Regions from separate parts of the Neobacillus sp. S1115 genome, predicted to be linked through region 3. Evidence: a T-box and tRNA genes for the amino acid it is inferred to sense, from the RefSeq annotation. Region 3 holds a T-box; the other regions hold tRNA genes.
What was found. The T-box of region 3 lies ahead of proS (proline--tRNA ligase). A T-box ahead of a tRNA ligase gene usually reads a tRNA of that ligase, here a tRNA-Pro.

Region 1 (6,927 bases), 2.4 Mb from region 3:
CAAGTCGAGCAGGGACGAAAGTCGGGCTTAGTGATCCGGTGGTTCCGCATGGAAGGGCCATCGCTCAACGGATAAAAGCTACCCTGGGGATAACAGGCTTATCTCCCCCAAGAGTCCACATCGACGGGGAGGTTTGGCACCTCGATGTCGGCTCATCGCATCCTGGGGCTGTAGTCGGTCCCAAGGGTTGGGCTGTTCGCCCATTAAAGCGGTACGCGAGCTGGGTTCAGAACGTCGTGAGACAGTTCGGTCCCTATCCGTCGTGGGCGCAGGAAATTTGAGAGGAGCTGTCCTTAGTACGAGAGGACCGGGATGGACGCACCGCTGGTGTACCAGTTGTCTTGCCAAAGGCATCGCTGGGTAGCTATGTGCGGACGGGATAAGTGCTGAAAGCATCTAAGCATGAAGCCCCCCTCGAGATGAGATTTCCCATAGCGTCAAGCTAGTAAGATCCCTGAAAGATGATCAGGTTGATAGGTCAGAGGTGGAAGCGCGGTGACGTGTGGAGCTGACTGATACTAATCGATCGAGGACTTAACCAAGTCATAATTAAGTAAGGTGAACTCGTTTTTACTAAACTTCTTCTGCGTTATCTAGTTTTGAGGGAATGAAACCTCTAATTCAATAGGTCCGGTAGCAATGGCGAGAAGGTCACACCCGTTCCCATCCCGAACACGGAAGTTAAGCTTCTCAGCGCCGATGGTAGTTGGGACGCAAGTCCCTGTGAGAGTAGGACGCTGCCGGGCCATCATATATGGAGGATTAGCTCAGCTGGGAGAGCATCTGCCTTACAAGCAGAGGGTCGGCGGTTCGATCCCGTCATCCTCCACCATATTATTATGCCGGCTTAGCTCAATTGGTAGAGCAACTGACTTGTAATCAGTAGGTTGAGGGTTCAAGTCCTTTAGCCGGCACCACGCTTCTTACTTCATTGAATTGCATCAGCGGAAGCGTGCGCGAAATCCCGAAGGGATTTTAAGCAGAATAACTAGGTAGTTTAGCATTTCTTATTGTACGAGCCATTAGCTCAGTCGGTAGAGCATCTGACTTTTAATCAGAGGGTCGAAGGTTCGAGTCCTTCATGGCTCACCATTTTAATATGCGGGTGTGGCGGAATTGGCAGACGCACCAGACTTAGGATCTGGCGCCGCAAGGCGTGGGGGTTCGACTCCCTTCACCCGCACCATTTTAATATCGCGGAAGTAGTTCAGTGGTAGAACACCACCTTGCCAAGGTGGGGGTCGCGGGTTCGAATCCCGTCTTCCGCTCCATATTTGCCGGGGTGGCGGAACTGGCAGACGCACAGGACTTAAAATCCTGCGGTAGGTGACTACCGTACCGGTTCGATTCCGGTCCTCGGCACCATTTATAAAATAAGCGCCCGTAGCTCAATTGGATAGAGCGTCTGACTACGGATCAGAAGGTTATGGGTTCGACTCCTGTCGGGCGCGCCATCAAATTTAATAGTACGGGAAATAGCTCAGCTTGGTAGAGCACTTGGTTTGGGACCAAGGGGTCGCAGGTTCGAATCCTGTTTTCCCGACCATTTTAACGGGGCCTTAGCTCAGCTGGGAGAGCGCCTGCTTTGCACGCAGGAGGTCAGCGGTTCGATCCCGCTAGGCTCCACCATTTATTTTTAAAAATATATTGACATTGTTAATTTGCTTTGTTAATATATAAAAGTCGCCTTTGAGAGGCGGATTAAATAGTTCTTTGAAAACTAAACAAACAAAACGTCAACAAACAATAATTATTCATTTCTTTTGAAATGAAGCCAACGTAACATTTTTGAGCTAATCAACTCAACTTTATTGGAGAGTTTGATCCTGGCTCAGGACGAACGCTGGCGGCGTGCCTAATACATGCAAGTCGAGCGAATCACTGGGAGCTTGCTCCCGGTGGTTAGCGGCGGACGGGTGAGTAACACGTGGGCAACCTGCCTGTAAGACTGGGATAACTTCGGGAAACCGGAGCTAATACCGGATAATTTCTTCCCTCGCATGAGGGAAGGTTGAAAGTCGGTTTCGGCTGACACTTACAGATGGGCCCGCGGCGCATTAGCTAGTTGGTGAGGTAACGGCTCACCAAGGCGACGATGCGTAGCCGACCTGAGAGGGTGATCGGCCACACTGGGACTGAGACACGGCCCAGACTCCTACGGGAGGCAGCAGTAGGGAATCTTCCACAATGGACGAAAGTCTGATGGAGCAACGCCGCGTGAGCGATGAAGGCCTTCGGGTCGTAAAGCTCTGTTGTCAGGGAAGAACAAGTATCGGAGTAACTGCCGGTACCTTGACGGTACCTGACCAGAAAGCCACGGCTAACTACGTGCCAGCAGCCGCGGTAATACGTAGGTGGCAAGCGTTGTCCGGAATTATTGGGCGTAAAGCGCGCGCAGGCGGTCCTTTAAGTCTGATGTGAAAGCCCACGGCTCAACCGTGGAGGGTCATTGGAAACTGGGGGACTTGAGTGCAGAAGAGGAAAGCGGAATTCCACGTGTAGCGGTGAAATGCGTAGAGATGTGGAGGAACACCAGTGGCGAAGGCGGCTTTCTGGTCTGTAACTGACGCTGAGGCGCGAAAGCGTGGGGAGCAAACAGGATTAGATACCCTGGTAGTCCACGCCGTAAACGATGAGTGCTAAGTGTTAGAGGGTTTCCGCCCTTTAGTGCTGCAGCTAACGCATTAAGCACTCCGCCTGGGGAGTACGGCCGCAAGGCTGAAACTCAAAGGAATTGACGGGGGCCCGCACAAGCGGTGGAGCATGTGGTTTAATTCGAAGCAACGCGAAGAACCTTACCAGGTCTTGACATCCTCTGACACTCCTAGAGATAGGAATTTCCCCTTCGGGGGACAGAGTGACAGGTGGTGCATGGTTGTCGTCAGCTCGTGTCGTGAGATGTTGGGTTAAGTCCCGCAACGAGCGCAACCCTTGATCTTAGTTGCCAGCATTCAGTTGGGCACTCTAAGGTGACTGCCGGTGACAAACCGGAGGAAGGTGGGGATGACGTCAAATCATCATGCCCCTTATGACCTGGGCTACACACGTGCTACAATGGATGGTACAAAGGGCAGCGAAGCCGCGAGGTGAAGCCAATCCCATAAAACCATTCTCAGTTCGGATTGCAGGCTGCAACTCGCCTGCATGAAGCCGGAATCGCTAGTAATCGCGGATCAGCATGCCGCGGTGAATACGTTCCCGGGCCTTGTACACACCGCCCGTCACACCACGAGAGTTTGTAACACCCGAAGTCGGTGGGGTAACCGTAAGGAGCCAGCCGCCTAAGGTGGGACAGATGATTGGGGTGAAGTCGTAACAAGGTAGCCGTATCGGAAGGTGCGGCTGGATCACCTCCTTTCTAAGGATATAAGCTGGACATATGAGCCAGACAATACATGTTTGTTTGATTGTTTCTTGTTTGTTTAGTTTTGAGGGAATTATCTCTCAAAACTTTTTGTTCCTTGAAAACTAGATAATCGTAAAAGAAGAAGTAACCAAGTAAGAACCGAGTAATCGCCATTTTAGTTTTTCTCTCTTATTTTTAAGAGTAAGTAAAACCTTTTAGGTTAAGTTAGAAAGGGCGCACGGTGAATGCCTTGGCACTAGGAGCCGATGAAGGACGGGACTAACACCGATATGCTTCGGGGAGCTGTAAGTAAGCGCCGATCCGGAGATTTCCGAATGGGGAAACCCACTGTTCGTAATGGAGCAGTATCTTTACCTGAATACATAGGGTATTGAAGGCAGACCCGGGGAACTGAAACATCTAAGTACCCGGAGGAAGAGAAAGCAAACGCGATTCCCTGAGTAGCGGCGAGCGAAACGGGAACAGCCCAAACCGAAAGGCTTGCCTTTCGGGGTTGTAGGACACTCAACATGGAGTTACAAAGGAACGGGGTAGATGAAGCGGTCTGGAAAGGCCAGCCATAGAAGGTAAAAGCCCTGTAGTCGAAACTTCGTTCCCTCCTGAGTGGATCCTGAGTACGGCCGGACACGTGAAATCCGGTCGGAAGCAGGGAGGACCATCTCCCAAGGCTAAATACTCCCTAGTGACCGATAGTGAACCAGTACCGTGAGGGAAAGGTGAAAAGCACCCCGGAAGGGGAGTGAAAGAGATCCTGAAACCGTGTGCCTACAAGTAGTCAGAGCCCGTTCATGGGTGATGGCGTGCCTTTTGTAGAATGAACCGGCGAGTTACGATTGCATGCGAGGTTAAGTTGAAGAGACGGAGCCGCAGCGAAAGCGAGTCTGAATAGGGCGAATTAGTATGTAGTCGTAGACCCGAAACCAGGTGATCTACCCATGTCCAGGGTGAAGTCCAGGTAACACTGGATGGAGGCCCGAACCCACGCACGTTGAAAAGTGCGGGGATGAGGTGTGGGTAGCGGAGAAATTCCAATCGAACTTGGAGATAGCTGGTTCTCTCCGAAATAGCTTTAGGGCTAGCCTCACGTAGTTAGAGTCTTGGAGGTAGAGCACTGTTTGGACTAGGGGCCCTCATCGGGTTACCGAATTCAGACAAACTCCGAATGCCAATGACTTATCCGTGGGAGTCAGACTGCGAGTGATAAGATCCGTAGTCAAAAGGGAAACAGCCCAGACCACCAGCTAAGGTCCCAAAGTATACGTTAAGTGGAAAAGGATGTGGAGTTGCTTAGACAACCAGGATGTTGGCTTAGAAGCAGCCACCATTTAAAGAGTGCGTAATAGCTCACTGGTCGAGTGACTCTGCGCCGAAAATGTACCGGGGCTAAACGTATCACCGAAGCTGTGGGTGGACACCTTGTGGTGTCCGCGGTAGGAGAGCGTTCTAAGGGCGTTGAAGCTAGACCGTAAGGACTGGTGGAGCGCTTAGAAGTGAGAATGCCGGTATGAGTAGCGAAAGATGAGTGAGAATCTCATCCACCGTATGCCTAAGGTTTCCTGAGGAAGGCTCGTCCGCTCAGGGTTAGTCGGGACCTAAGCCGAGGCCGAAAGGCGTAGGCGATGGACAACAGGTTGATATTCCTGTACCACCTCTTTATCGTTTGAGTGATGGGGGGACGCAGGAGGATAGGGTAAGCGCACTGTTGGATATGTGCGTGCAAGCAGTTAGGCTGGCAAGTAGGAAAATCCGCTTGCCATAAGGCTGAGCTGTGATGCCGAGGGAATTATAGTACCGAAGTTCCTGATTCCACACTGCCAAGAAAAGCCTCTAGCGAGATAAAAGGTGCCCGTACCGCAAACCGACACAGGTAGGCGAGGAGAGAATCCTAAGGTGAGCGAGAGAACTCTCGTTAAGGAACTCGGCAAAATGACCCCGTAACTTCGGGAGAAGGGGTGCTTTTTGGGGTGAATAGCCCCGAAGAGCCGCAGTGAATAGGCCCAGGCGACTGTTTAGCAAAAACACAGGTCTCTGCAAAGCCGCAAGGCGAAGTATAGGGGCTGACGCCTGCCCGGTGCTGGAAGGTTAAGAGGAGGGGTTAGCGCAAGCGAAGCTCTGAATCGAAGCCCCAGTAAACGGCGGCCGTAACTATAACGGTCCTAAGGTAGCGAAATTCCTTGTCGGGTAAGTTCCGACCCGCACGAAAGGCGTAACGATCTGGGCACTGTCTCAACGAGAGACTCGGTGAAATTATAGTACCTGTGAAGATGCAGGTTACCCGCGACAGGACGGAAAGACCCCATGGAGCTTTACTGTAGCCTGATATTGAATTTTGGTACAGCTTGTACAGGATAGGTAGGAGCCTGAGAAACCGGAGCGCCAGCTTCGGTGGAGGCGTCGGTGGGATACTACCCTGGCTGTATTGAAATTCTAACCCGCACCCCTGATCGGGGTGGGAGACAGTGTCAGGTGGGCAGTTTGACTGGGGCGGTCGCCTCCTAAAGTGTAACGGAGGCGCCCAAAGGTTCCCTCAGAATGGTTGGAAATCATTCGCAGAGTGTAAAGGCACAAGGGAGCTTGACTGCGAGACCTACAAGTCGAGCAGGGACGAAAGTCGGGCTTAGTGATCCGGTGGTTCCGCATGGAAGGGCCATCGCTCAACGGATAAAAGCTACCCTGGGGATAACAGGCTTATCTCCCCCAAGAGTCCACATCGACGGGGAGGTTTGGCACCTCGATGTCGGCTCATCGCATCCTGGGGCTGTAGTCGGTCCCAAGGGTTGGGCTGTTCGCCCATTAAAGCGGTACGCGAGCTGGGTTCAGAACGTCGTGAGACAGTTCGGTCCCTATCCGTCGTGGGCGCAGGAAATTTGAGAGGAGCTGTCCTTAGTACGAGAGGACCGGGATGGACGCACCGCTGGTGTACCAGTTGTCTTGCCAAAGGCATCGCTGGGTAGCTATGTGCGGACGGGATAAGTGCTGAAAGCATCTAAGCATGAAGCCCCCCTCGAGATGAGATTTCCCATAGCGTCAAGCTAGTAAGATCCCTGAAAGATGATCAGGTTGATAGGTCAGAGGTGGAAGCGCGGTGACGTGTGGAGCTGACTGATACTAATCGATCGAGGACTTAACCAAGTCATAATTAAGTAAGGTGAACTCGTTTTTACTAAACTTCTTCTGCGTTATCTAGTTTTGAGGGAATGAAACCTCTAATTCAATAGGTCCGGTAGCAATGGCGAGAAGGTCACACCCGTTCCCATCCCGAACACGGAAGTTAAGCTTCTCAGCGCCGATGGTAGTTGGGACGCAAGTCCCTGTGAGAGTAGGACGCTGCCGGGCAAATAAAAAGACAACCTGAAAATGGTTGTCTTTTTTTGTTGGCGATTTAGACATGAATGATGCATACGAACCGTTTAAGAAACTGAAAAAACTTTTCATCGCGATTTATTAAGGACAAATATTCACTAGGTGGATAAGTAAATGTCTTTAATGGAGTTTATAGAGACAAAACCGTCTGGGGATGAAGGGCAAAATGTCCTTTATTGAGGTTAGTCTAAAAAGTG
Region 2 (6,927 bases), 2.2 Mb from region 3:
CGCTTTCGCTGCGGCTCCGTCTCTTCAACTTAACCTCGCATGCAATCGTAACTCGCCGGTTCATTCTACAAAAGGCACGCCATCACCCATGAACGGGCTCTGACTACTTGTAGGCACACGGTTTCAGGATCTCTTTCACTCCCCTTCCGGGGTGCTTTTCACCTTTCCCTCACGGTACTGGTTCACTATCGGTCACTAGGGAGTATTTAGCCTTGGGAGATGGTCCTCCCTGCTTCCGACCGGATTTCACGTGTCCGGCCGTACTCAGGATCCACTCAGGAGGGAACGAAGTTTCGACTACAGGGCTTTTACCTTCTATGGCCGGCCTTTCCAGACCGCTTCATCTACCCCGTTCCTTTGTAACTCCATGTTGAGTGTCCTACAACCCCGAAAGGCAAGCCTTTCGGTTTGGGCTGTTCCCGTTTCGCTCGCCGCTACTCAGGGAATCGCGTTTGCTTTCTCTTCCTCCGGGTACTTAGATGTTTCAGTTCCCCGGGTCTGCCTTCAATACCCTATGTATTCAGGTAAAGATACTGCTCCATTACGAACAGTGGGTTTCCCCATTCGGAAATCTCCGGATCGGCGCTTACTTACAGCTCCCCGAAGCATATCGGTGTTAGTCCCGTCCTTCATCGGCTCCTAGTGCCAAGGCATTCACCGTGCGCCCTTTCTAACTTAACCTAAAAGGTTTTACTTACTCTTAAAAATAAGAGAGAAAAACTAAAATGGCGATTACTCGGTTCTTACTTGGTTACTTCTTCTTTTACGATTATCTAGTTTTCAAGGAACAAGGCTACTGACTTCAATCACATCATGATTAAACATCAGAGCGTTACTTCTTGCAGCCTTGCGACGAGCTGAAGATTACTTCTTCGAACTACTGTGGCGCAGGAGCAAAAAATTAAGTTTTGAGAGATAATTCCCTCAAAACTAAACAAACAAGAAACAATCAAACAAACATGTATTGTCTGGCTCATATGTCCAGCTTATATCCTTAGAAAGGAGGTGATCCAGCCGCACCTTCCGATACGGCTACCTTGTTACGACTTCACCCCAATCATCTGTCCCACCTTAGGCGGCTGGCTCCTTGCGGTTACCCCACCGACTTCGGGTGTTACAAACTCTCGTGGTGTGACGGGCGGTGTGTACAAGGCCCGGGAACGTATTCACCGCGGCATGCTGATCCGCGATTACTAGCGATTCCGGCTTCATGCAGGCGAGTTGCAGCCTGCAATCCGAACTGAGAATGGTTTTATGGGATTGGCTCCACCTCGCGGCTTCGCTGCCCTTTGTACCATCCATTGTAGCACGTGTGTAGCCCAGGTCATAAGGGGCATGATGATTTGACGTCATCCCCACCTTCCTCCGGTTTGTCACCGGCAGTCACCTTAGAGTGCCCAACTGAATGCTGGCAACTAAGATCAAGGGTTGCGCTCGTTGCGGGACTTAACCCAACATCTCACGACACGAGCTGACGACAACCATGCACCACCTGTCACTCTGTCCCCCGAAGGGGAAATTCCTATCTCTAGGAGTGTCAGAGGATGTCAAGACCTGGTAAGGTTCTTCGCGTTGCTTCGAATTAAACCACATGCTCCACCGCTTGTGCGGGCCCCCGTCAATTCCTTTGAGTTTCAGCCTTGCGGCCGTACTCCCCAGGCGGAGTGCTTAATGCGTTAGCTGCAGCACTAAAGGGCGGAAACCCTCTAACACTTAGCACTCATCGTTTACGGCGTGGACTACCAGGGTATCTAATCCTGTTTGCTCCCCACGCTTTCGCGCCTCAGCGTCAGTTACAGACCAGAAAGCCGCCTTCGCCACTGGTGTTCCTCCACATCTCTACGCATTTCACCGCTACACGTGGAATTCCGCTTTCCTCTTCTGCACTCAAGTCCCCCAGTTTCCAATGACCCTCCACGGTTGAGCCGTGGGCTTTCACATCAGACTTAAAGGACCGCCTGCGCGCGCTTTACGCCCAATAATTCCGGACAACGCTTGCCACCTACGTATTACCGCGGCTGCTGGCACGTAGTTAGCCGTGGCTTTCTGGTCAGGTACCGTCAAGGTATCGGCAGTTACTCCGATACTTGTTCTTCCCTGACAACAGAGCTTTACGACCCGAAGGCCTTCATCGCTCACGCGGCGTTGCTCCATCAGACTTTCGTCCATTGTGGAAGATTCCCTACTGCTGCCTCCCGTAGGAGTCTGGGCCGTGTCTCAGTCCCAGTGTGGCCGATCACCCTCTCAGGTCGGCTACGCATCGTCGCCTTGGTGAGCCGTTACCTCACCAACTAGCTAATGCGCCGCGGGCCCATCTGTAAGTGTCAGCCGAAACCGACTTTCAACCTTCCCTCATGCGAGGGAAGAAGTTATCCGGTATTAGCTCCGGTTTCCCGAAGTTATCCCAGTCTTACAGGCAGGTTGCCCACGTGTTACTCACCCGTCCGCCGCTAACCACCGGGAGCAAGCTCCCAGTGATTCGCTCGACTTGCATGTATTAGGCACGCCGCCAGCGTTCGTCCTGAGCCAGGATCAAACTCTCCAATAAAGTTGAGTTGATTAGCTCAAAAATGTTACGTTGGCTTCATTTCAAAAGAAATGAATAATTATTGTTTGTTGACGTTTTTGTTTGTTTAGTTTTCAAAGAACTATTTTTCTAAAGTGGAGCGGGTGATGGGAATCGAACCCACAACAACAGCTTGGAAGGCTGTGGTTTTACCACTAAACTACACCCGCATATAAAATTGTGATGGTCGGGAAAACAGGATTCGAACCTGCGACCCCTTGGTCCCAAACCAAGTGCTCTACCAAGCTGAGCTATTTCCCGATATTGGAGTTATACTTTAGAACGCGCCCGACAGGAGTCGAACCCATAACCTTCTGATCCGTAGTCAGACGCTCTATCCAATTGAGCTACGGGCGCTCTTTTAAACCAACTTTTATATCTTATCACATTCGATTTATTATGTCAATATATTTTTTTGGTGCGGCCGAGAGGACTTGAACCTCCACGGTGTTGCCACCACTAGGCCCTCAACCTAGCGCGTCTGCCATTCCGCCACGACCGCATTTTAAATTAGTGACAAAGAAAATCATAACATGTTTCCTGAGGTTTTTCAACAGGAAATTATTGGTGCGGGTGAAGGGAGTCGAACCCCCACGCCTTGCGGCGCCAGATCCTAAGTCTGGTGCGTCTGCCAATTCCGCCACACCCGCATAAAAATGGCTGGGCTAGCAGGATTCGAACCTACGAGTGACGGAGTCAAAGTCCGTTGCCTTACCGCTTGGCTATAGCCCAATATATTTATCTTTCAAGAGAGAAAGAAACAGGAAATGAATTTGTTTCATTCCCCATTCCTGATGACCCCTACGGGATTCGAACCCGTGTTACCGCCGTGAAAGGGCGGTGTCTTAACCGCTTGACCAAGGGGCCGATATTTTAACCTGGCGGAGAAGGAGGGATTTGAACCCTCGCGCCGCTTACGCGACCTACACCCTTAGCAGGGGCGCCTCTTCAGCCACTTGAGTACTTCCCCAATATGGCTCCGCAGGCAGGACTCGAACCTGCGACCGATCGGTTAACAGCCGATAGCTCTACCACTGAGCTACTGCGGAATAATAGCAAATATGAAGCTAGTCCAATAAGGCGTTGCCCTATCGACTCTTTAAATTATAATGACGTCTTTATCTAAAGTCAATACGAATTTTCATAGAAATAAATGGTTCTTCAAACTTTCATTCCAAAAGATATTCTTTGACCTTTTCTAATTTCCCTTTACAATTTCCACAAACATAGCGACTTGTATCAATGCTTCTTCTGCGCTGATATGGAAGGCTGCACTTTGTGCATTTATATAAAAGTATTTTTTTAGCTTTACGTTTTCTTTTCGGGACATCCGGAAGCTGATTGCAAAACCTTGGTGCTCCCACCTTTTTTAAGAGTATTTTAAAATCTAAATCACGATGCTTGTATCCCTTGCCTTCAAGGTGAAGATGATAGTGAACTAGTTCGTGTTTGATGATCCCAATTAATTCTTGTTCGCCAAGCTGCTCCAAATACTTTTTATTAATTTCGATATTATGTGTCCCCAAAAGATATCTGCCGCCAGTTGATCTGAGCCGAGAATTAAAGGATGCCTTATGTTTGAATGGCTTCCCAAAGTACTCCATCGAGATTTTTTCCACCATCAACTGAAGCTCCGAATCCTTCATTTAAGGTTCCCTCACTTTCTTTGCGAACGTGACAACCTATTATAGCATATATTGTATATACCCTTGTGGAGAAACTTTTCGGGAGGTTTAATTTATGCCTACTTGGTTTCAAAACCAAATGAAAAGAGCATTTTATGAAAAAAATCGATATCAAATTAAGATGTTAAATCAATGCTGGTTTTTTTACAGAAAAAAACACTGCTAAGCAAGCAGTGTTTTCGTTTATTTTGCTGGAGGAAGCATCGTTAGTGCTACCCGGCCTTTTTTCATATCAACCGAATCTACCCAGACGGTTACTACATCCCCTACTGAAACAATATCGAGCGGATGTTTGACGAATCGAGTACTTAGTTTTGAGATATGAACAAGCCCGTCCTGTTTAACACCAATATCTACAAAGGCTCCAAAATCAACAACATTTCTGACTGTACCTTGGAGCTCCATTCCGGATTTTAGGTCTTCCAGTTTTAAAACATCTTTTTTCAAAAGCGGACGGGGCAGGTCGTCACGCGGATCACGTTCCGGTCTTACAAGTGCGTCAACAATATCCTTCAATGTTAACTCACCAATGGATAACTCTTCAGAAACAGACTTCAAATCAAGTCCGTTCAAGGCAGATATCAACTCTTCAGACCCTAGGTGAGCAGTTGTAAAGCCGAGGTTTTTAAGGAGCTTTTCTACCTCTTTGTAATTTTCCGGGTGAATTCCGGTCCGGTCCAGTGGCTGTTTTCCATCTAATACCCGCAGGAAGCCCACCGCTTGTTCATAGGTCTTTGCACCAAGGCGAGGAACCTTCTTTAATTGCGAGCGGCTGGTGAATTTCCCTTCCTCATCGCGCATTTTCACAATATTATTGGCTGCTGTTTTATTAAGGCCGGCAACATACTGCAGCAAAGAAGACGAGGCAGTATTCACATTCACTCCGACCTGGTTAACTGCCGTTTCCACGACGAAATGGAGTGATTCGGACAAAAGTTTCTGAGATACATCATGCTGGTATTGGCCGACGCCTACTGATTTCGGATCTATCTTAACCAATTCCGCAAGCGGGTCCTGCAGACGGCGGGCAATTGACACGGCACTCCGTTCTTCAACTTGGAAGTTAGGGAATTCCTCTCTTGCAAGATCGGAAGCAGAATACACACTTGCCCCGGCCTCATTCACAATTAGATAAAAGATCTCTCCCTTAACTTCTTTTAAAATATCAGCTACGAATTGCTCTGTCTCTCTTGAGGCGGTCCCGTTTCCGACCGCAACCATCTCAACCTTATAGTCCCGCAATATTTTGATAAACTTGTCTTTTGCTTCCTCGGGCTTCGCTTTCGGTGGGTGCGGGTAAATGACATCAATCTTTAGGACTTTCCCGGTTTCATCCACAACCGCCAGCTTACAGCCAGTCCGATAGGCCGGGTCGACACCTAAGACGATTTTTCCCTTTAACGGCGGCTGGAGGAGAAGGTTTCTCAAATTCTCTGAGAATATATGAATGGCCTGTTCCTCTGCTTTTACAGTCAATTCACTGCGGATTTCTCGCTCAATAGATGGCTGGATTAATCTTTTGTAGCCGTCTTCAATTGCTTCTAATACCAATGGGGCTGCCGGCGAGTGCTCCTTTTTAACCCATTTTCTGGACAAATACGAAATGATGATATCTGGGTTCATTTTAATAGATACTCTTAGAATGTCTTCTTTTTCACCGCGGTTTAGGGCAAGGATACGGTGCGGAACGATTTTATTTACCGGTTCCTCGTATTCATAGTACATTTCGTAAACGTTTTTCTCGTCCTTTTCCGTTTCCTTTACAACAGAGACAACCGTGCCGGATTTGAAGGTATCCCGACGAATCCACTTGCGGCCTTCCGCATCGTCTGACACCATTTCCGCAATGATATCCTTTGCACCAGCTAGCGCATCTTCTATTTTAAGGACCTCTTTTTCTTCCGATAAAAATTCTTTCGCCTTTTCTTCAACACTTTCTTTTGGGAGTGTCAGTAACCATTCGGCCAGCGGCTCAAGGCCTTTTTCTTTAGCTATAGTAGCCTTGGTTCGTCTTTTTTGTTTATAGGGACGGTATAAATCTTCTACCTCTTGGAGCTTTTCAGCTTTTACGATGCTTTGCTGGAGCTCTTCGGTCAGCTTTCCTTGTTCCGCAATGATCCGGAGAACTTCTTCTTTTCTTTGTTCGAGGTTTTGTATGTATTGCCAGCGTTCTAGAATGTTCCGGATTTGCACCTCATCGAGGGCACCGGTCATTTCTTTCCGATAGCGAGCGATAAATGGGACGGTATTTCCTTCATTCAGTAAGGAAATGACATTTTTTACTTGCTTATGATTGATTGCCAATTCAGCAGCAATTTTGCCTAGTAACTGTTCGTCTTTTACTATTGTTTCGGTCACAACTTTACCTCCAATTTCCTTTTAACACTTATTGTATCAAATTAGCGCGGGGGTTTCATTATACGGTAAATTAGTACGCTCTTCCTTTCACTTACTTATGAAGGACATTTTCGTCCCGTTCAACCCCTGCCTTGTCCTTCATCACGTCTATGAAGGACACTTTTATCCTGTTCAGCCCTCGTTTTGTCCTTCATCACGCCTATCAAGGACACTTTTATCCCGTTCAGCCCTCGTTTTGTCCTTCATCACGCTTATCAAGGACAATTCGCTCCAAGTTCCAACCCGTTTTGTCCTTCATCATGCCTATCAAGGACATTT
Region 3 (6,927 bases):
GGCAATGGCTGTATCCTTTTCGTTATTTTCTAAACTTCCCATTGGTCCAAAGAATTCAAAGTGGATTCTCTCTTCAGTTACCCCAAGTCCTTTTAAAGAGCCATTAATGGCCTTCATAAATGGAACCGGTCCGCAGAAATAGAATTCAGCATCTTCAATTGCTACATTCTCTTGCAGCCATTCACGTGTCACATAGCCTTCAACATCGAAACGATTGTTTTGGCGATCATCTTCTGTTGGGGAATCATAAAAAATGCAGGTATTTACATTGTCAAGCTGTGCAAGTTCTTCAACTTCTTCCCTAAGCGCATGGACATTACCATTTGCTGCCGCATGGACGAAGGTAACCTTTCTTTCCGGCTGAAGTTCTACCACTGTTTTTAACATGCTCATCATTGGCGTTAAACCTACACCGCCGCTAAGTAATACGACCGGATTGGTTTTTTCAGTATTTAACACAAAATCCCCTGCTGGCGCACTTACCTTTAAAATGTCTCCTTCTTTTACTTCATCATGAAGGTAATTAGATACGACTCCATCCGGATTTGGAGTACCTGCCTCGCGTTTCACGCTGATACGATAGTAATCTTTTCCTGGAGCATCTGAAAGGCTGTATTGACGGATATGGGTAAACTTTTCCCCTTTAATCTCTAGTAAAATACTAATATATTGACCTGGTTCAAAGCCGGCAATTTCTTTTTGGTCTTCAGGCTTTAAATAGAAGGATGTAATGACATCACTTTCGATCACTTTACGGTCAACGATAAAGTTGCGGAAACCGTCCCAGCCGCCTGATTGATTAGCGGCTTGACCATACATTTCTGCTTCCACACCGATGAAGGCACCTGCGATTACTTCATAGGCTTGAGCCCAGGCATCGATGATTTCATCAGTTGCTGCATCTCCTAAAACATCCTTGATAGCAAGCAGCAAATGTTTTCCGACAATCGGATAATGCTCGGGTTTGATGCCGAGGCTTCTATGCTTGTGGGCAATTTGTTTGACCACAGGAATAATGGCTTCAAGATTGTCAATATACATTGCCGCAGCATAAACCGTTCCGGCAAGAGCTTTTTGTTGTCTTCCCTGTTTTTGGTTAGCGTGATTGAAAATGTTCAATAATTCAGGATGGTTCCCGAACATAAGCTGATAAAAGCGTGTCGTAATTTTTTCACCGTGTTGTTCTAAAACTGGAACTGTTGATTTAATAATCTCGATTGTTTTTTGGTCTAACATTATTGTCACTCCTCTTTGTGTTTCCACTATAAATGTAGTGAAATATATATCCGTAGTGAATTATATGATAGAAATCACTGAGAAAAAGTGATGTAAATCACATATTGTTATTTTTGAATAATTCGGACTATGACTTTAGTCGGAAAATTTTCCAGTCAATTCATTTATAATGTAAAATAAAAAGGATTGGTAAATTGTTGAGGTGCGAAATCAATGAAAAGGATTCGAAAAAAAGTAGTTTTATTGTTTTGGGTAATATTTGCGGCGGGGATCATTTATGCAGCCTTTTTACAATATAAGATATCCTTAAATTATGGTGTAGTTCCTGCTAAAAATGCGGATTACCTAATTGTTCTTGGCGCTAGAGTGAAAGGTACCGAACCATCGTTAACATTAGCTAGCCGAATAGATGCAGCTGCCGTATATTTAAAGAAAAACCCGAGCACCATAGCCATTGCTTCAGGAGGGCAAGGTCCCGGAGAGGATATATCTGAAGCTGAATGTATAAAAAGAGAACTACAGAAACTTGGGATTAACGAATCTCGGATTGTTTTAGAAGGTAAATCAACTAATACATATGAAAATATTCGTTTTTCAAAAAAGCTCATTCCGACATCTGCTAAAGATGGTGTTGTAGTAACGAATGACTTTCATCTCTATCGTGCCTTGTCACTTGCCGTTGACGCCAACCTTAAGGTACAAGGGCTTCCAGCGGAAACACCGTTGATCGCTGTCCCAAAATCATATATTCGTGAATATTTGGCGATTACAAAATATTATTTAGTTACGTCCCTGGCTAATTTAAAAACTCGACTTTTGGTCGAGTTTTTTTGATACTTTATTTTATTTTGGCAAAAACACATGTATCTCTTGGTTCATTTCCAACAACAGAAATACTATCATTTTTTAAAATGCCTTCCAGGTCAAATCCCAGACGTTCTGGAATGGCCCGGCTTTTCGCGTTTTTGGAATCGCAGCGGATTTCTACCCGCTTGGCTTTCAATTCCTGAAAAGCAAAATTGGTAATACCCTCAACCGCTTCCGTTATGTAACCCTTTCCGCTATGCCTTGTATCAATCCAGTAGCCAATTTCAAATTTGGGAACATCCCAGTTGATCCTATGCAATCCGGAAGATGCAATAAATTCACCGGTTTCTTTATGAAATATATGCAATCTTAGATCTTCTCTAGTGAGAAACTTCGCATGCGCTTCACGCATGTTGGCCTCTACCTCTTCTGGCGTTTGATCGCGGTGCGCCCAAGGCATCCACGGCTTCAGTTCGGTCAAGGAAGCCTGCATTGCCTCATAAACCGCTTTTCCGTCACCCGGCATCGGCTTACGAATAACTAATCTTTCTGTGTAAAATTCTTCTGAGAAATCCATTAAGATAGGTTTCATTTTGTGCACCTCCAATTATGTAAAGTTCGATATACCATGTAAAAAATCCTTTTTACTGGATAGGCGACACTGAAAATTTGGCGATTCGCTGATATATTTGAAAATCCGCTGATATCTACTGGAGATTCGCTGATAAATTTATGAATTCGCTGATATAATTAAAAATCCGCTGATATCCCGAAAAAATTCGCTGATATCCTCCTTTATGTCGTCAAGAGACTGGTTATAAGGCAGCAAAACCGCAAAAAAGAAGGGCCCCTCCCATTGAAAGAGCCCCCCAAAAAGGTATTTTTTAATATGCTTTTGCCCAGTAAACCATCTGATCTGCATCTTTTCCGCAGCAAACGCATTTATCTGATACTTTTTCTTGTTCAAATGGGATACAACGTGAAGTAGCGCCGGTATCTTCTTTGATTTTTTCCTCGCAGGCTAACTCGCCGCACCACATTGCTTTGATAAATCCTGGCTTTGTTTCTAAAGATTCCTTTAATTCAGCAAGTGTAGTCGCAACCGATGTTCTTTCTTCACGATGCTTTAACGCTTTGTTGTACAGGTTCGACTGAATCTCCTCAAGCAGCGCTACAAGCTTCTCTTCTAGTTGATCCATTGAAACGATGATTTTTTCCAAAGTGTCCCGGCGTACCAAAACTACCTGCTTGTTTTCAATATCCTTTGGACCAACTTCCAAACGAACAGGAATACCTTTCATTTCGTACTCATTGAACTTCCAGCCTGGCTTTTTGTCGCTGGCATCGATATCGACACGAGCCACTTTGCCAAGGGAATTTTTCAAGTCATATGCAAAGTCCAGTACGCCCTCTTTATGCTGTGCAATTGGCACTATCATGACTTGAGTTGGCGCTGCCTTTGGCGGAATCACAAGACCGCGGTCGTCGCCGTGCACCATGATTAAGGCGCCGATTACACGAGTTGTAAAGCCCCATGATGTTTGATGGACATATTGAAGCTTTCCGTCCTTATCAGTGTACTGAATCCCAAATGCTTCAGCAAAGCCAGTGCCAAAGTGGTGGGAAGTACCGGATTGCAATGCTTTACCATCATGCATTAAGCTTTCAACCGTAAAGGTATGTTTTGCCCCAGCGAATTTTTCCTTTTCCGTTTTTTCCCCTTTTACAACAGGAATCGCTAGAGTGTTCTCAAGTACATCAGCATACACATTCAGCATTTTGATGGTTTCTTCCATCGCATCTTCATCAGTTGCATGGGCAGTATGGCCTTCCTGCCACAAGAATTCTAATGTCCGTAAGAATGGACGGGTTGTTTTCTCCCAGCGGACGACGTTTGCCCATTGGTTATATAGCTTTGGCAGGTCGCGGTAGGAATGAATGATATTACTATAATGCTCACAGAATAGGACCTCTGAAGTTGGACGGACGACCAATCGTTCCGTCAATTCTTCGGAACCGCCGTGGGTCACCCAAGCAACTTCAGGCGCAAACCCTTCCACGTGGTCCTTCTCCTTCTGCAACAGGCTTTCTGGAATAAATAATGGCATATACACATTTTCATGCCCTGTTTCTTTAATGCGGCGGTCCAGTTCATTTTTGATATTATCCCATAAGGCAAACCCATATGGGCGGATAATCATCGAACCGCGGACGCTTGAATAATCGATTAAATCTGCTTTAGTAACAACATCTGTATACCACTGCGCGAAGTCCTCATCCATCGCAGTAATATCTTTTACAAATTCCTTAGCCATTTTGACACCTCATCATTTTCTGAAAAATATTTCCCGCTCCAGCGCCTGTTTTAGACGCATTTAGCTTTTTGCATATAAAAAGGCCTTGATCCTAAAAAAGGGACCAAGGCCTGGCGGTACCACCCTAAATTCATAAAGCAAATGCTTTAAACTCTTTGCATGATAACGGATTTGATCCGCATGTATCTTCAATCCATCCGATACAGAACTCGGGAGGCAGGTTCAAATGACCGTCTTAAGAAACCTCACACCAATGGTTTCCTCTCTTGGTAAGACCTTTTCATTTTACTAATCCCCGTCATTGTTTCTAGTTATATTTTTGAAAAAATTATATATTTCCCTTAGCTAAAAGTCAATTCCTTCATAAGAATATTTTTCTCAACATCAACCATTATTGCCTTTTTTTAATTTTTAATACTACTTTAATCGACGTTCCGAATCAGTTAAAATGCTATTAATAGCTAAATTGGGGTGATTTGCATGGAAAAGGAAAAAAAGGATGAACTCGTGCTCGATGAGGAAGAAAAAGAAGCATTGCTTGAATACATGAGAATGCAAAATGAAGCCCTGAAACGTATTTTTAAAAATGCCGTTGATAAAGAAAAAAATGAAGGATGATTCCTCAATTTGTTTCATAAACCTCTTTTTTAAAATCTAGCATTATTTCCCCCTCCCTGAATATGATTAATAGAGAAATGATAGATTTTAGGGGGCATGCTAGTGGTAAAGAAAGAACTGGAAATTAAAAGTGGTCCTAGTACAACAAACAATAAAAATGATATTAAGGTGAATAACCAATTCAGTGTAACAATTAACTTTGGCGATTCATTAAATGTACTGGCATTGATAGCCGGTATATATCTAATCAAAAGAATCAAGAATAAGAAAAAATTACAAAAGCATATGGAGCAATGGCCTTGATTGTTATACAATCAGGGTCTTTTTTTGCTGTTTGTTCCTAATTGACACAATATTTACTTTGTTATATAGTTTAACAGGTGAATAGTTCAATAAGTTAACTATTTTTTTCGTAAAGTAATGGGGGGAAAGCAAAATGGATAACAACACAATCCAGGATTTAATTGACCGCTATGTAAACATTTCCTTTCAGGTACATAAAAAAGCAGAAGCCTTAATTAAAAATCAACTTGGAAACGAATTGACCAATGACCAGCACTACATCTTAAGGTATATCCACCAGAAAGGAGAATGTACCTCAACGGAATTGGCCGAAGTTTTTCAGGTCAATAAAAGTGCAATAACAGCCATCATCAATCGAATGACTGATAGAGGCTTGATACAAAGAACTAGAGACGAAAAAGATCGCAGAGTGGTTTATTTAACACTAACAAAAGAAGGCGTCGAACTGTTTCAAAGTGCCCTGGAAAAGGTTCATCAATTAGTTGAGTCTATCATTACCCAGTTCGATGAAACCGAAATCACAACTTTTATTAACACGTATGAAAAATTAGCACAAATTTTAGACAACAAGAAACAGGAAGAACTGGGGGAATAACAAGTGAGAGCCATCATTAAGGGGAAATGGTTTATCTTAATCGCTTGGATTGCAGTCATTGCTGCGCTTTTTATGGCTGCGCCAAATATGGAAAATCTCGTTCGAGAGAAAGGACAAATTTCCGTTCCAGAAGGCTACCCCTCCACCCTTGCCGAAAAAATTCTCAAGGATGTTCAATCAAGTGAAAATAAGGGTAATTCCCTGCAAACGGCGCTTGTCTTCCATAGTGAAAAAAAATTAACGAAGGACGACTTCGCTGATGCTGAGAAAGCTGTCAAAGAACTAGAAAGAAATAAGGAGACGCTCGGAATCACTGAAATCCTCACCCATTTCACTCAAGAGGAACTGAAGGACCAGCTGGTTTCAAAGGACGGCAAAACAATCCTAGTTTCCATTAAAGTGACTTCGAATAATAGGGAAGCAAAGGAAATTGTCAAAGAATTAAATAAAGCGATTGATGATGTCAAACTTGATCATTACTATACAGGCGGCTGGGTGATTGGCGAGGACCTCGTCACAAACTCTCAGGAAGGACTGAAAAAAACCGAAGGCATAACGGTAGTTTTCATTTTAGCCGTGTTGCTGCTTGTCTTCAGATCAGTAGTGGCCCCTATTATTCCTTTGATAACGGTAGGATTTAGCTATCTGACAGCACAATCCATTGTTGCTATTTTAGTAGATAAATTGAACTTTCCATTATCAACCTTTACACAGATTTTCTTGGTTGCCGTCCTCTTCGGGATTGGAACGGATTATTGCATCCTGCTCTTAAGCCGCTTTAAAGAGGAATTGTCTGCGGGTGAAAATGTAACAGAGGCCATCGTTAAAACATACAAAACAGCTGGAAAAACGGTCTTTTTTAGCGGTGTCGCTGTTTTAATCGGATTTGCTTCGATAGGTTTATCCACCTTCCAGCTATACAAATCCGCCGCTGCTGTGGCCGTTGGAGTAGCGATTTTATTAATCGCAATCATCACGGTGGTGCCATTTTTCATGGCAGTCCTTGGAAAAAAATTGTTTTGGCCGGCAAAAGGCAAGCTTGAGCATAGCGAT

Region 1: it has a tRNA-Pro gene. The T-box ahead of proS (proline--tRNA ligase) is inferred to sense a tRNA for this amino acid. The anticodon was not compared.
Region 2: it has a tRNA-Pro gene. The T-box ahead of proS (proline--tRNA ligase) is inferred to sense a tRNA for this amino acid. The anticodon was not compared.

Annotation. Positions count from the first base shown of each region.
Region 1 is NZ_AP038275.1:90,985-97,911, forward strand. Features, by position in the region: rRNA gene ACZ5B7_RS00445 (23S ribosomal RNA) at 1-542, shown strand, start outside; rRNA gene rrf (5S ribosomal RNA) at 630-746, shown strand; tRNA gene ACZ5B7_RS00455 (tRNA-Val) at 757-832, shown strand; tRNA gene ACZ5B7_RS00460 (tRNA-Thr) at 842-917, shown strand; tRNA gene ACZ5B7_RS00465 (tRNA-Lys) at 1,017-1,092, shown strand; tRNA gene ACZ5B7_RS00470 (tRNA-Leu) at 1,102-1,186, shown strand; tRNA gene ACZ5B7_RS00475 (tRNA-Gly) at 1,197-1,271, shown strand; tRNA gene ACZ5B7_RS00480 (tRNA-Leu) at 1,277-1,365, shown strand; tRNA gene ACZ5B7_RS00485 (tRNA-Arg) at 1,378-1,454, shown strand; tRNA gene ACZ5B7_RS00490 (tRNA-Pro) at 1,470-1,546, shown strand; tRNA gene ACZ5B7_RS00495 (tRNA-Ala) at 1,554-1,629, shown strand; rRNA gene ACZ5B7_RS00500 (16S ribosomal RNA) at 1,809-3,358, shown strand; rRNA gene ACZ5B7_RS00505 (23S ribosomal RNA) at 3,565-6,499, shown strand; rRNA gene rrf (5S ribosomal RNA) at 6,587-6,703, shown strand.
Region 2 is NZ_AP038275.1:233,685-240,611, reverse strand. Features, by position in the region: rRNA gene ACZ5B7_RS01355 (23S ribosomal RNA) at 1-681, opposite strand, end outside; rRNA gene ACZ5B7_RS01350 (16S ribosomal RNA) at 999-2,548, opposite strand; tRNA gene ACZ5B7_RS01345 (tRNA-Gly) at 2,663-2,736, opposite strand; tRNA gene ACZ5B7_RS01340 (tRNA-Pro) at 2,751-2,827, opposite strand; tRNA gene ACZ5B7_RS01335 (tRNA-Arg) at 2,850-2,923, opposite strand; tRNA gene ACZ5B7_RS01330 (tRNA-Leu) at 2,983-3,068, opposite strand; tRNA gene ACZ5B7_RS01325 (tRNA-Leu) at 3,132-3,216, opposite strand; tRNA gene ACZ5B7_RS01320 (tRNA-Gln) at 3,224-3,298, opposite strand; tRNA gene ACZ5B7_RS01315 (tRNA-Glu) at 3,362-3,433, opposite strand; tRNA gene ACZ5B7_RS01310 (tRNA-Ser) at 3,446-3,536, opposite strand; tRNA gene ACZ5B7_RS01305 (tRNA-Asn) at 3,541-3,615, opposite strand; gene ACZ5B7_RS01300 (SprT family protein) at 3,736-4,212, opposite strand; gene cmpA (cortex morphogenetic protein CmpA) at 4,307-4,417, shown strand; gene ACZ5B7_RS01290 (Tex family protein) at 4,435-6,609, opposite strand.
Region 3 is NZ_AP038275.1:2,446,577-2,453,503, reverse strand. Features, by position in the region: gene hmpA (NO-inducible flavohemoprotein) at 1-1,236, opposite strand, end outside; gene ACZ5B7_RS11895 (YdcF family protein) at 1,459-2,070, shown strand; gene ACZ5B7_RS11890 (GNAT family N-acetyltransferase) at 2,075-2,635, opposite strand; gene proS (proline--tRNA ligase) at 2,928-4,358, opposite strand; T-box leader at 4,454-4,669, opposite strand; gene ACZ5B7_RS11880 (hypothetical protein) at 4,839-4,976, shown strand; gene ACZ5B7_RS11875 (hypothetical protein) at 5,079-5,279, shown strand; gene ACZ5B7_RS11870 (MarR family winged helix-turn-helix transcriptional regulator) at 5,413-5,874, shown strand; gene ACZ5B7_RS11865 (MMPL family transporter) at 5,878-6,927, shown strand, end outside.